Regions from separate parts of the Flavonifractor sp. genome, predicted to be linked through region 1. Evidence: riboswitches for the same ligand, from Rfam matches in the RefSeq annotation. Region 1 holds a riboswitch; the other holds the start of a gene.
The links. Region 1 has a riboswitch for FMN ahead of ribD (bifunctional diaminohydroxyphosphoribosylaminopyrimidine deaminase/5-amino-6-(5-phosphoribosylamino)uracil reductase RibD). Riboswitches for the same ligand answer to the same signal wherever they lie in the genome.
Positions count from the first base shown of each region.

Region 2: linked by a shared signal. The riboswitch ahead of QZ378_RS02560 (ECF transporter S component) and the one ahead of ribD (bifunctional diaminohydroxyphosphoribosylaminopyrimidine deaminase/5-amino-6-(5-phosphoribosylamino)uracil reductase RibD) in region 1 are both predicted to bind FMN.

Region 1 covers NZ_JAHZDL010000004.1:11,313-15,719, reverse strand. The annotation lists gene purB (adenylosuccinate lyase) at 1-1,318, opposite strand, end outside; FMN riboswitch at 1,573-1,687, shown strand; gene ribD (bifunctional diaminohydroxyphosphoribosylaminopyrimidine deaminase/5-amino-6-(5-phosphoribosylamino)uracil reductase RibD) at 1,782-2,957, shown strand; gene QZ378_RS01180 (riboflavin synthase) at 2,938-3,588, shown strand; gene QZ378_RS01175 (bifunctional 3,4-dihydroxy-2-butanone-4-phosphate synthase/GTP cyclohydrolase II) at 3,605-4,407, shown strand, end outside.
Region 2 covers NZ_JAHZDL010000009.1:31,267-35,673, reverse strand. The annotation lists gene QZ378_RS02570 (FAD:protein FMN transferase) at 1-492, opposite strand, end outside; gene QZ378_RS02565 (hypothetical protein) at 681-1,454, shown strand; gene QZ378_RS02560 (ECF transporter S component) at 1,712-2,299, opposite strand; FMN riboswitch at 2,386-2,522, opposite strand; gene QZ378_RS02555 (SLOG family protein) at 2,661-3,158, shown strand; gene QZ378_RS02550 (BlaI/MecI/CopY family transcriptional regulator) at 3,533-3,913, shown strand; gene QZ378_RS02545 (M56 family metallopeptidase) at 3,915-4,407, shown strand, end outside.

The DNA of each region.
Region 1 (4,407 bases):
GCTCCAGATGGGCGGTCAGCTCCTCCCGGCTCAGCATGGAGAAGGCCGGATCGGCGGCGATCAGCTCGATCAGGTTGTTGCTAAGGCCACAGTCCTTTACGTTGGCTCCCGCCTCCTGGGAGAGCACGCGGATACGCTCGTGGAGCTCCTGGCGGTTGCCGCCCCGCTTCACCGCATCCATCATGATGTTCTCGCTGGCCATGAAGGGCAGCTCCTCCAGCACGTGCTTTTCGATGACCTTCTCGTGAACCACCAGGCCGCCGGCCACATTGGCATAGATGTTCAGAATGGCGTCCACAGCCAGGAAGGCCTCGGGCACGGAGAGGCGCTTATTGGCAGAGTCGTCCAGGGTGCGCTCAAACCACTGGCTGGAGGCGGTGACGGCGGGGTTCACCGCGTCGGCCATGACGTACCGGGCCAGGGCGCAGATACGCTCGCACCGCATGGGGTTGCGCTTGTAGGGCATGGCCGAGGAGCCGATCTGGTTCTTCTCGAAGGGCTCCTCCACCTCCTTCAGGTGGCAGAGCAGGCGCATATCGGTGGCGAACTTGCTGGCCGACTGGGCGATGCCGGACAGGGTGGACACCACATAGTAGTCCATCTTCCGGGAATAGGTCTGCCCGGACACGGGAACCACCCCGTCAAAGCCCATCTCAGCGGCGATCTTCCGCTCCAGCTCCCGACACTTCTCGTGGTCGCCCTCGAACAGCTCCAGGAAGGAGGCCTGGGTGCCGGTGGTGCCCTTGCTGCCCAGCAGCTTCAGGGAGGCAATGCGGTGCTCCACCTCCTCCAGATCCATCAGCAGCTCGTTCATCCACAGGGTGGCCCGCTTGCCCACCGTCACCAGCTGGGCGGGCTGAAAGTGGGTGAAGCCCAGGGTGGGCAGGGCCTTGTACTGCCGGGCAAACCCGGCCAGGTGGTTCAGCACCCGCACCAGCTTGTCGCGCACCAGCTCCAGGGCCTCCCGCATCAGAATGATGTCGGTGTTGTCCCCCACATAGCAGCTGGTGGCGCCCAGATGGATGATGGGCATGGCCTTGGGGCAGGCATCTCCGTAGGTATGGACATGGGCCATCACGTCGTGGCGGAGCTTTTTCTCATATTCCGCCGCCTTGTCGTAGTCGATGTCGTCAATATGGGCGGACAGTTCGTCCACCTGCTCCTGGGTGACGGGCAGGCCCAGCTCCATCTCGGCCCGGGCCAGGGCCACCCACAGGCGGCGCCAGGTGGTGAACTTCTTATCCGGAGAGAACACATACTGCATCTCGTCGCTGGCATAGCGGGAGGACAGCGGACTCTCATATCGGTCGTGACGCACAGGCATAACCTCTTTTCCAGTTCCGTCAAAATACAACGGGACTAGTATACTATAAAACTGGTCGGCTCACAAGGAAAAATTTGCAGGCGGGTTCCGCCGCCGATTCAAGCGGGTTTATCCTATCACAAAAACCGTGCGGGGGCAAGAAAAAATCCCGCAAAAGAACCTGTTCCCTCCGGCCCTTCCTTTGTGGAAAATGGAAAAAAGGGAGTTGACAGGCATCCCGTCGGGTAGTATACTTGTCTCAATTGAATCAGGATCTTCAGGGCGGGGTGCAATTCCCCACCGGCGGTATAGCCCGCGAGCCGAAAGGCATGACCCGGTGTGACTCCGGGGCCGACAGTACAGTCTGGATGGAAGAAGATCGTGTGCCGCAGCGTCTGTTTGCTGTCCCCGCGCGTGTTTGGAAAGAGTGCTCTGGAATTTGCAGATTCCAGGGCTTTTTTGTTTGCCGCGCGGGCGGATGCCCGGCCGTGATGCCTTGGACTCTGGTTCAAGGCATCTTTTCTTTTCGGAGGCGAGGCATACGAGAAAAACAGACGAGGACTACATGGCCATGGCCCTGGAGCTGGCGGAGCGGGGCGCGGGCTGGACTTCCCCCAACCCCATGGTGGGGGCTGTCCTGGTGAAGGACGGGGCGGTCATCGGCCGGGGATGGCACCGCAGATGCGGCGGGCTCCACGCAGAGCGGGAGGCACTGGCGGACTGCACCTGCTCCCCCGCCGGAGCCACCCTCTACGTCACCCTGGAGCCCTGCTGCCACCAGGGGCGGCAGCCCCCCTGCACCGACGCCATCCTGGAGGCCGGGATTGCACGGGTGGTGGTGGGCTCCGGCGACCCCAACCCCCTGGTGGCGGGCCGGGGCCTGGACATCCTGCGGGCCCGCGGCGTCCGGGTGGACACCGGCGTGCTCCAGGGGGCGTGCGACGCCCTCAACCGGGTGTTCTTCCACTACATCCAGACTCGGCGGCCCTATGTGGTGCTGAAATACGCCATGACCCTGGACGGCAAGACCGCCACCCGCACCGGGGCATCCCGGTGGATCACCGGCGAGGAGGCCCGCCGCCGGGTGCACCGGGATCGCCACCGCTGTTCCGCCATTCTGGTGGGCATCGGCACCGCCCTGGCCGACGACCCTCTGCTCACCTGCCGACTTGAGGGCGGCCGCAACCCCCTGCGGGTGATCTGCGACTCCGCCCTGCGGCTCCCCCTGGACTCCAGCCTGGTCAAAACCGCCCGGGAGGTGCCCACGGTGGTGGCCGCCGCCCAGGCCGATCCGGCCCGCCGGGCCGCGCTGGAGGCCGCGGGGTGCCGGGTGTGGGAGCTGCCCGGCCCGGACGGGCGGGTAGAGCTGCCCGCTCTGCTGAACCGGCTGGGAAAAGAGGAGATCGACAGCCTCCTGGTGGAGGGCGGCGCGGCCATGGCCGGGGCCTTCCTGGACGCCGGGCTGGTGCAGAAGGTACAGGCCTACATCGCCCCCAAGCTCTTCGGCGGGGCGGACGCCCCCTCCCCCGTGGGCGGCCTGGGGGTGGCCCTGCCGAACGGGGCGCTCCAACTCAGCGGCCTTACCGTCACCCGGCTGGGGGACGACATCCTGCTGGAAGGCGAGGTGGATGCGCATGTTCACCGGGCTGGTTGAGGAGGTGGGCGTCCTTCGCTCCGTCCGCCGGGGGGCCCACTCATCGGTGCTCTCCATCGGTGCCCGGGAGATTCTGGACGATCTGAAGGTCGGGGACAGCGTGGCGGTCAACGGCGTGTGCCTCACCGCCACAGCGATCGACTCCGGCGGCTTCACCGCCGACGTGATGCACGAGACCCTGAACCGCTCCTCCCTGTCCGCCCTCACGGCGGGCGGCAGGGTCAATCTGGAGCGGGCCCTGCCGGCGGGCGGCCGCCTGGGCGGGCACATCGTCTCCGGCCACATCGACGGCACCGGAACCATCACCGCCAGGCGGCGGGACGACAACGCCGTATGGTACACGGTGGCAGCCTCCCCCTCCCTGCTGCGGTACATCGTGGAGAAGGGCTCCATCGCCATGGACGGCATCAGCCTGACGGTGGCCGGGGTGACGGAGCGGGACTTCTCCGTCTCGGTCATCCCCCACACCGCCGCTGTCACCATTCTGGGCGGCAAGGGGCCGGGGGATGTGGTCAACCTGGAGACCGACATCATCGGCAAATACGTGGAAAAGCTGCTGCGCCCCCGGGATGCGCAGGCCGCCCCAGCCGGCGGCCTCACCCTGGAGTTTCTGGCGCAGAACGGCTTTTGATTGAGGAGGTATTCCTATGTTTCCATACAGCACCATCGAGGAGGCCCTGGAGGAGCTGCGGCAGGGCCGCATGATCCTTTGCACCGACGACCCGGATCGGGAGAACGAGGGGGATCTGATCTGCGCGGCCCAGTCCGTCACCACCGAGCAGGTCAACTTCATGGCCACCCATGGCAAGGGGCTCATCTGCATGCCCATGTCCCTGGAGTTCATCCAGAGGCTCCGGTTTCCCCAGATGGTGTCCCATAATACGGACAACCACGAGACGGCCTTTACCGTCTCCATCGACCACGTGTCCACCACCACCGGCATCTCAGCGGAGGAGCGGGCGGTCACCGCCCGGGCCTGCGCCGATGATGCCGCCCGCCCGGAGGACTTCCGGCGGCCCGGCCACATGTTCCCCCTGCTGGCCAGGGAGCACGGCGTGCTGGAGCGGGCGGGCCACACCGAGGCCACGGTGGATCTCCTGCGGCTGGCGGGGCTGAAAACCTGCGGCCTGTGCTGCGAGATCATGGGGGACGACGGCACCATGATGCGCGCCTCCCAGCTCCAGGAGAAGGCGAAGGAGTGGGGGTTGAAGTTCATCACCATCCGGGATCTCCAGGCCTACCGCAAGCGGCACGAGAAGCTGGTGGAGCAGGTGGCGGTCACCCGCCTGCCCACCAGGTACGGCCAGTTCACCGCCTACGGCTATCGAAACCGGCTCAACGGGGAGCACCACGTGGCCCTGGTAAAGGGGGACATTGGGGACGGCAGAGATGTGCTGTGCCGGGTTCACTCCGAGTGTCTCACCGGCGACTGCTTCGGCTCCCTGCGGTG
Region 2 (4,407 bases), on a different contig from region 1:
CCGGGCCGTGGAGGTATCCCCGTCCACCTCCAACTGGGTGCTGTCCACCAGAGTCAGGGCGGCGGAGAGGGTCTCCGCCGAGGGCACGTGCCGCTCCTCGGTGGTGAAGCCCCAGGCGTCCATGACCGGGGCGATGGTGATGTCAAAGTCGCCGGGCAGCTGCTGGGAGACGGACTGGGCGAAGGAGAGCAGCTCCGCCACGTCGGGCTCCACCTCCACCGCCGTGCCGTCCCCGGCGTGGGCGTTGAGCCGGGAGATCTGGCTGTCCGGATCGGTGCGGGAGAGCAGGCCGTCCAGCCGGTTCACCGCCTCCCGGGCGGCCTGGACGCCCGTTTGACCCTGTTCGCCGTAGGCAGTGACGCTCATCACCGTGTCCATGGAAAAAAACTGCAGGGAGGCGGGCTCCTCTTGCCCGGAGGCCGCCGGCCCGGCGCAGCCGGCGCACAGCAAAAAAATACCCGTCAAAAGGAGGGAAGAAATCCGGTGTTTCATGGCATACTCCTTAATAACCACAGGTTTGATCAAGGGTATTCTACCATAGTTTTCGGACAGTGAAAAGAGAAAACGAATCTCTGCTTGCAAAGCAGCGGATTTTCTGCTAGAATAAAGAAGATTGATGACTTGGTGGCGTCCATGCGTGGCAATTTCAGACCGGGCGCCCAGCCACAGGAGATGGATACATGAACAAGAAAGAACAACAGATTCAGCGCGCCAAGCAGGAGGACGCGATTTTAACCAAGGCCCTATGGTGGATTGTGGGGGCTGTGGTGCTGGAGGCCCTGCTGCTTCTGCTCAATCAGGTCTACTCCCATTATACTCCGGCGCAGATCCAGCTGGCTGTCGCACTGCGCAGCGTGTTTACCGGTCTGGCGATCGCCCTGCCCATCTGTTTTGTGTTGCTGCTGATTTGGGCCGTGAAGGCCCGCAAGTCGGGGAAGCATGCCGGCCTCTCCGCCGCGCTGGCCATCATTGTCTTGGCTCTGGCGGCCTGCGCGGTGATCATCCGCGTCTTTGACGAGAGCGGTATCCGCCTGCTCTATGTGGCGGTGCCCGCCGTGGCGGTGCTGGCGCTGATCTACTACCTCTACCAGCGGGAATTCTTCTTTGCCGCCGTCCTCAGCGCCCTGGGCATTCTGGGCGTGAAGGTGGTACCCTACCGGGTGAGTTTCCCGGAAATCGCTTACACCTATGCCATTGTGCTGGGCGTGGTTCTGGTGGGCGCTGTGGTGGTGTTTTGTATCATGCAGACCGCCGGGGGTAAGCTGAAGCTGGGCGGCAAGTGGGTGGAAATCCTGCCCAAGAGCGCCAATTACGTCCTGCTCTATGTGACCTGCGCCGTGGTGGCCGTGGTGGTGATCGCGGCCCTGGTGCTGGGGGCCCTGACCCTGCTGTACGGCGTGCTGGTGGCTTGGCTGCTGATCCTGGCCGTGTACTACACTGTGCGCCTCATGTGATACCAGACCGAAACCGGCGGACCGCTGTGCGGTCCGCCGGTTTTTTGCAGGCAGAAGCAGTAGCAGCAAATCTGCTATCGGAGAATTTTGAGCACGCGGGCCGGAATAGGAGCAGGCTCCGGCGTGAGAGCCTTATTAAGCGGATGCCTGTCCCGCCGAAAGCTGAGACGTCCTGCCCGCAGGGGAAAACAGGCACAGCCTGATCCGCGCAGAAGAGCGCCTCCCCACGGGGAGGCGCTCTTCTTATCTACCGTTAGTTAGATCTCGCCGGCGGCCTTCTCGCTGCCCCGGACATGGCCCTCACCGTGGATGATGTACCTGGACACGGCCTTGTACACCAGGAAGGTGATGGCGGAGTTGATGCCCGCCTTGAGCAGGTTGAAGGGGAGAATTACAGTCACCAGCATGGCGTCCACCATCTCAGTGGGTACGCCCATGTAGAAGGGGGTGATGAAGTGATTGGCGATCATCATGCCCACGCCCATAGCGATGGTGCCCAGCACCAGGCCCACCACCGCGCCGGGGCGGGTGTGGAACTTCCGGTAGATGGTGCTGGCAACCATGACCAAGATGCCGGTAGCGATCACGTGCATCAGGAAGCCGTAGATGCCGTCACCCCCCAGGAAGAAGGCCTGGATGAAGGAGGCCAGCACCGTGACGATCAGGCCGGCCACCGGGCCGAAGGCGAAGGCGGCAATCAGGATGGGCACGTCGGCGGGGTCATACTGGAGAAACGCGGCGGAGGGGAAAAGGGGGAAGTGCACCAGTGTGATCAAAACGGCTGCAATGGCGGTGAACATGGCCAGCAGAACCAGCTTTTTGATGCGTGCCGACTTTTCAGACATAACAAAACACTCCTTTTTGATCTGGTAACACCTGAAAGACCCATGCCTTCCAGGTGTCAAAATCAAAAGGAGCGTGCCCAATTTCAACACATCTTCTTTCATCCAGACTTCGCGCCCGTGTCTGTGCGCGTCACTGTCGGTTCCGGAGTTGCACCGGATCTGCCGTTGCCGGCTCGCGGACTGTACCGCCGATCGGGATTTTCACCCTGCCCTGAAGACATCTCATTCAGTTGTTCCAACACCATTATACACACTCTGCCCCAAATTGCAAGCACAATTTTTACAAACAAATGTTCGACGACCATTGACTTGCCTTTCGGGATATACTACAATGAGAGAAAATCAGAGACGGGGGAGCGGTATGAATCGAGAGACGACATGCAGCTTTACCGGCCACCGGCCGGAGAAGCTGCCCTGGCGTAGGGATGAGAGAGACCCCCGCTGCCTGGCGCTGAAGGAGCGGCTGGCGGCGGCGGTGGAGGACGCCTATGACCGGGGGATGCGGCACTTCCTGTGCGGCATGGCCCGGGGGGCGGACTTCTACTTCTGCGACGCGGTGCTGGAGCTGCGGGAGCGGCGGAGCGGCGTGACGCTGGAGGCGGTGATCCCCTGTGAGGAGCAGGCCGCCCGCTGGAGCGAGCGGGAGCGGGAGCGCTGGTTTTCCCTGGTGGAGCGGTGCGACGGAGAGACCATGCTGCAGCACCACTACGATAAGGGCTGCATGCTCCGGCGCAACCGGTATCTGGTAGACCACTCGTCCATGCTCATTGCGGTGTATGACGGGATGCTGGGAGGCACCATGTACACCCTGTCCTACGCCATGAAGCGGGGGCTGGAGACCGTCATCCTGGAGGTATAGCAGGGGCGCACCGGAGGTGCGCCCTTTAGCGTCTCGAAAAAGCGCCTCTGCCGCTTTTTCGAGAAAGGCCACATGGCGGAAGAGGTTCGTTTTCTTGCGAAAAAGTCACCCCTTCCGCCATGAGAAGTGTCATTTCCGAGGCACCTGTCCCCGGAAATGACGGATTTCGATTTGATTCCTGCGGCTGCGGCCGCAGGAACTCTGCGAGGCTTTTTCTCACGGAAGGTTTTTCGACAGCTTGAGGGGCGCACCGGAGGTGCGCCCTTTTTCAGCCTGAATTTTCTGCAAATGCAGAAAACATCTTGACAGTTATCTTCTGCAAATGTAGAATAAAAGCAGAAAGATTTGCAAATGCAGAAAAAGGAGGGACGGCCATGAAGCGGGACGGACGGCTGCCCGAGTCGGAGCTGGATATCATGCTGGCGGTGTGGGAGGCCGGAGAGGAGGGGGCCACGGCCCCGGGCATCCTGGAGGGGCTGGCCCGTCCCCTGACGGCCAGCGCCCTGCACAGCTATCTCAAGCGGCTGGAGGACAAGGGGGTTCTGGCCTGCCGGAAGGAGGGAAGAACCAACCGCTACTTCCCGCTGATCTCCCGGGCGGACTATGAGAAGCAGGAGGGCCGCACGGTGCTGGACAAGCTGTACGCCGGGTCGCTGAAGCGGTTCGCCGCCGCCCTCTACGACGGGGGCGCCCTGTCGCCGGAGGATGTGAAGGAGCTGGAGGACTATCTGGACACCCTGAAAAAGGAGGGGTAGTATGGAAAACCTGTTCCTGCGGGTGCTCACCCTGTCCCTGACGGCGTCGCTGGTGCTGCTGCCCCTGCTGGCGCTGGCCCCCCGGCTGCACCACCGCTACGCCGGGCGCACCTTCTATGTGCTGTGGCTGGTGCTGGCCGTCCGGCTGGTGCTCCCCGTCCAGCTCATCCTGCCGGAGCCGGCGGTGACGGTGGAGCTGCCCCCCTCCCAGGCGGTAACCGTGCCCGCCGCGGTGCGGCCCCGGGCGGAGGCGGCGGTGTCCGATGTTCCCCAATCCGCCGGGGCCGCGGAACCCGCGCCCGCTGCGCCGGAGGCGGGGCGCACCTTCTCCTGGACGCAGTTGGGAACCTGGCTGTGGCTGGGCGGCGTAGCGGCCCTGCTGGTGTATCAGGGGGCGGGCTACGCCCTGGCCCGGCGGAAGCTGCTCCGGGACGCGGAGCCCGGCTCAGAGGAGGAGACCGCCCTCCTGGCGGCCCTGGCCGCCGGGCTGGGGG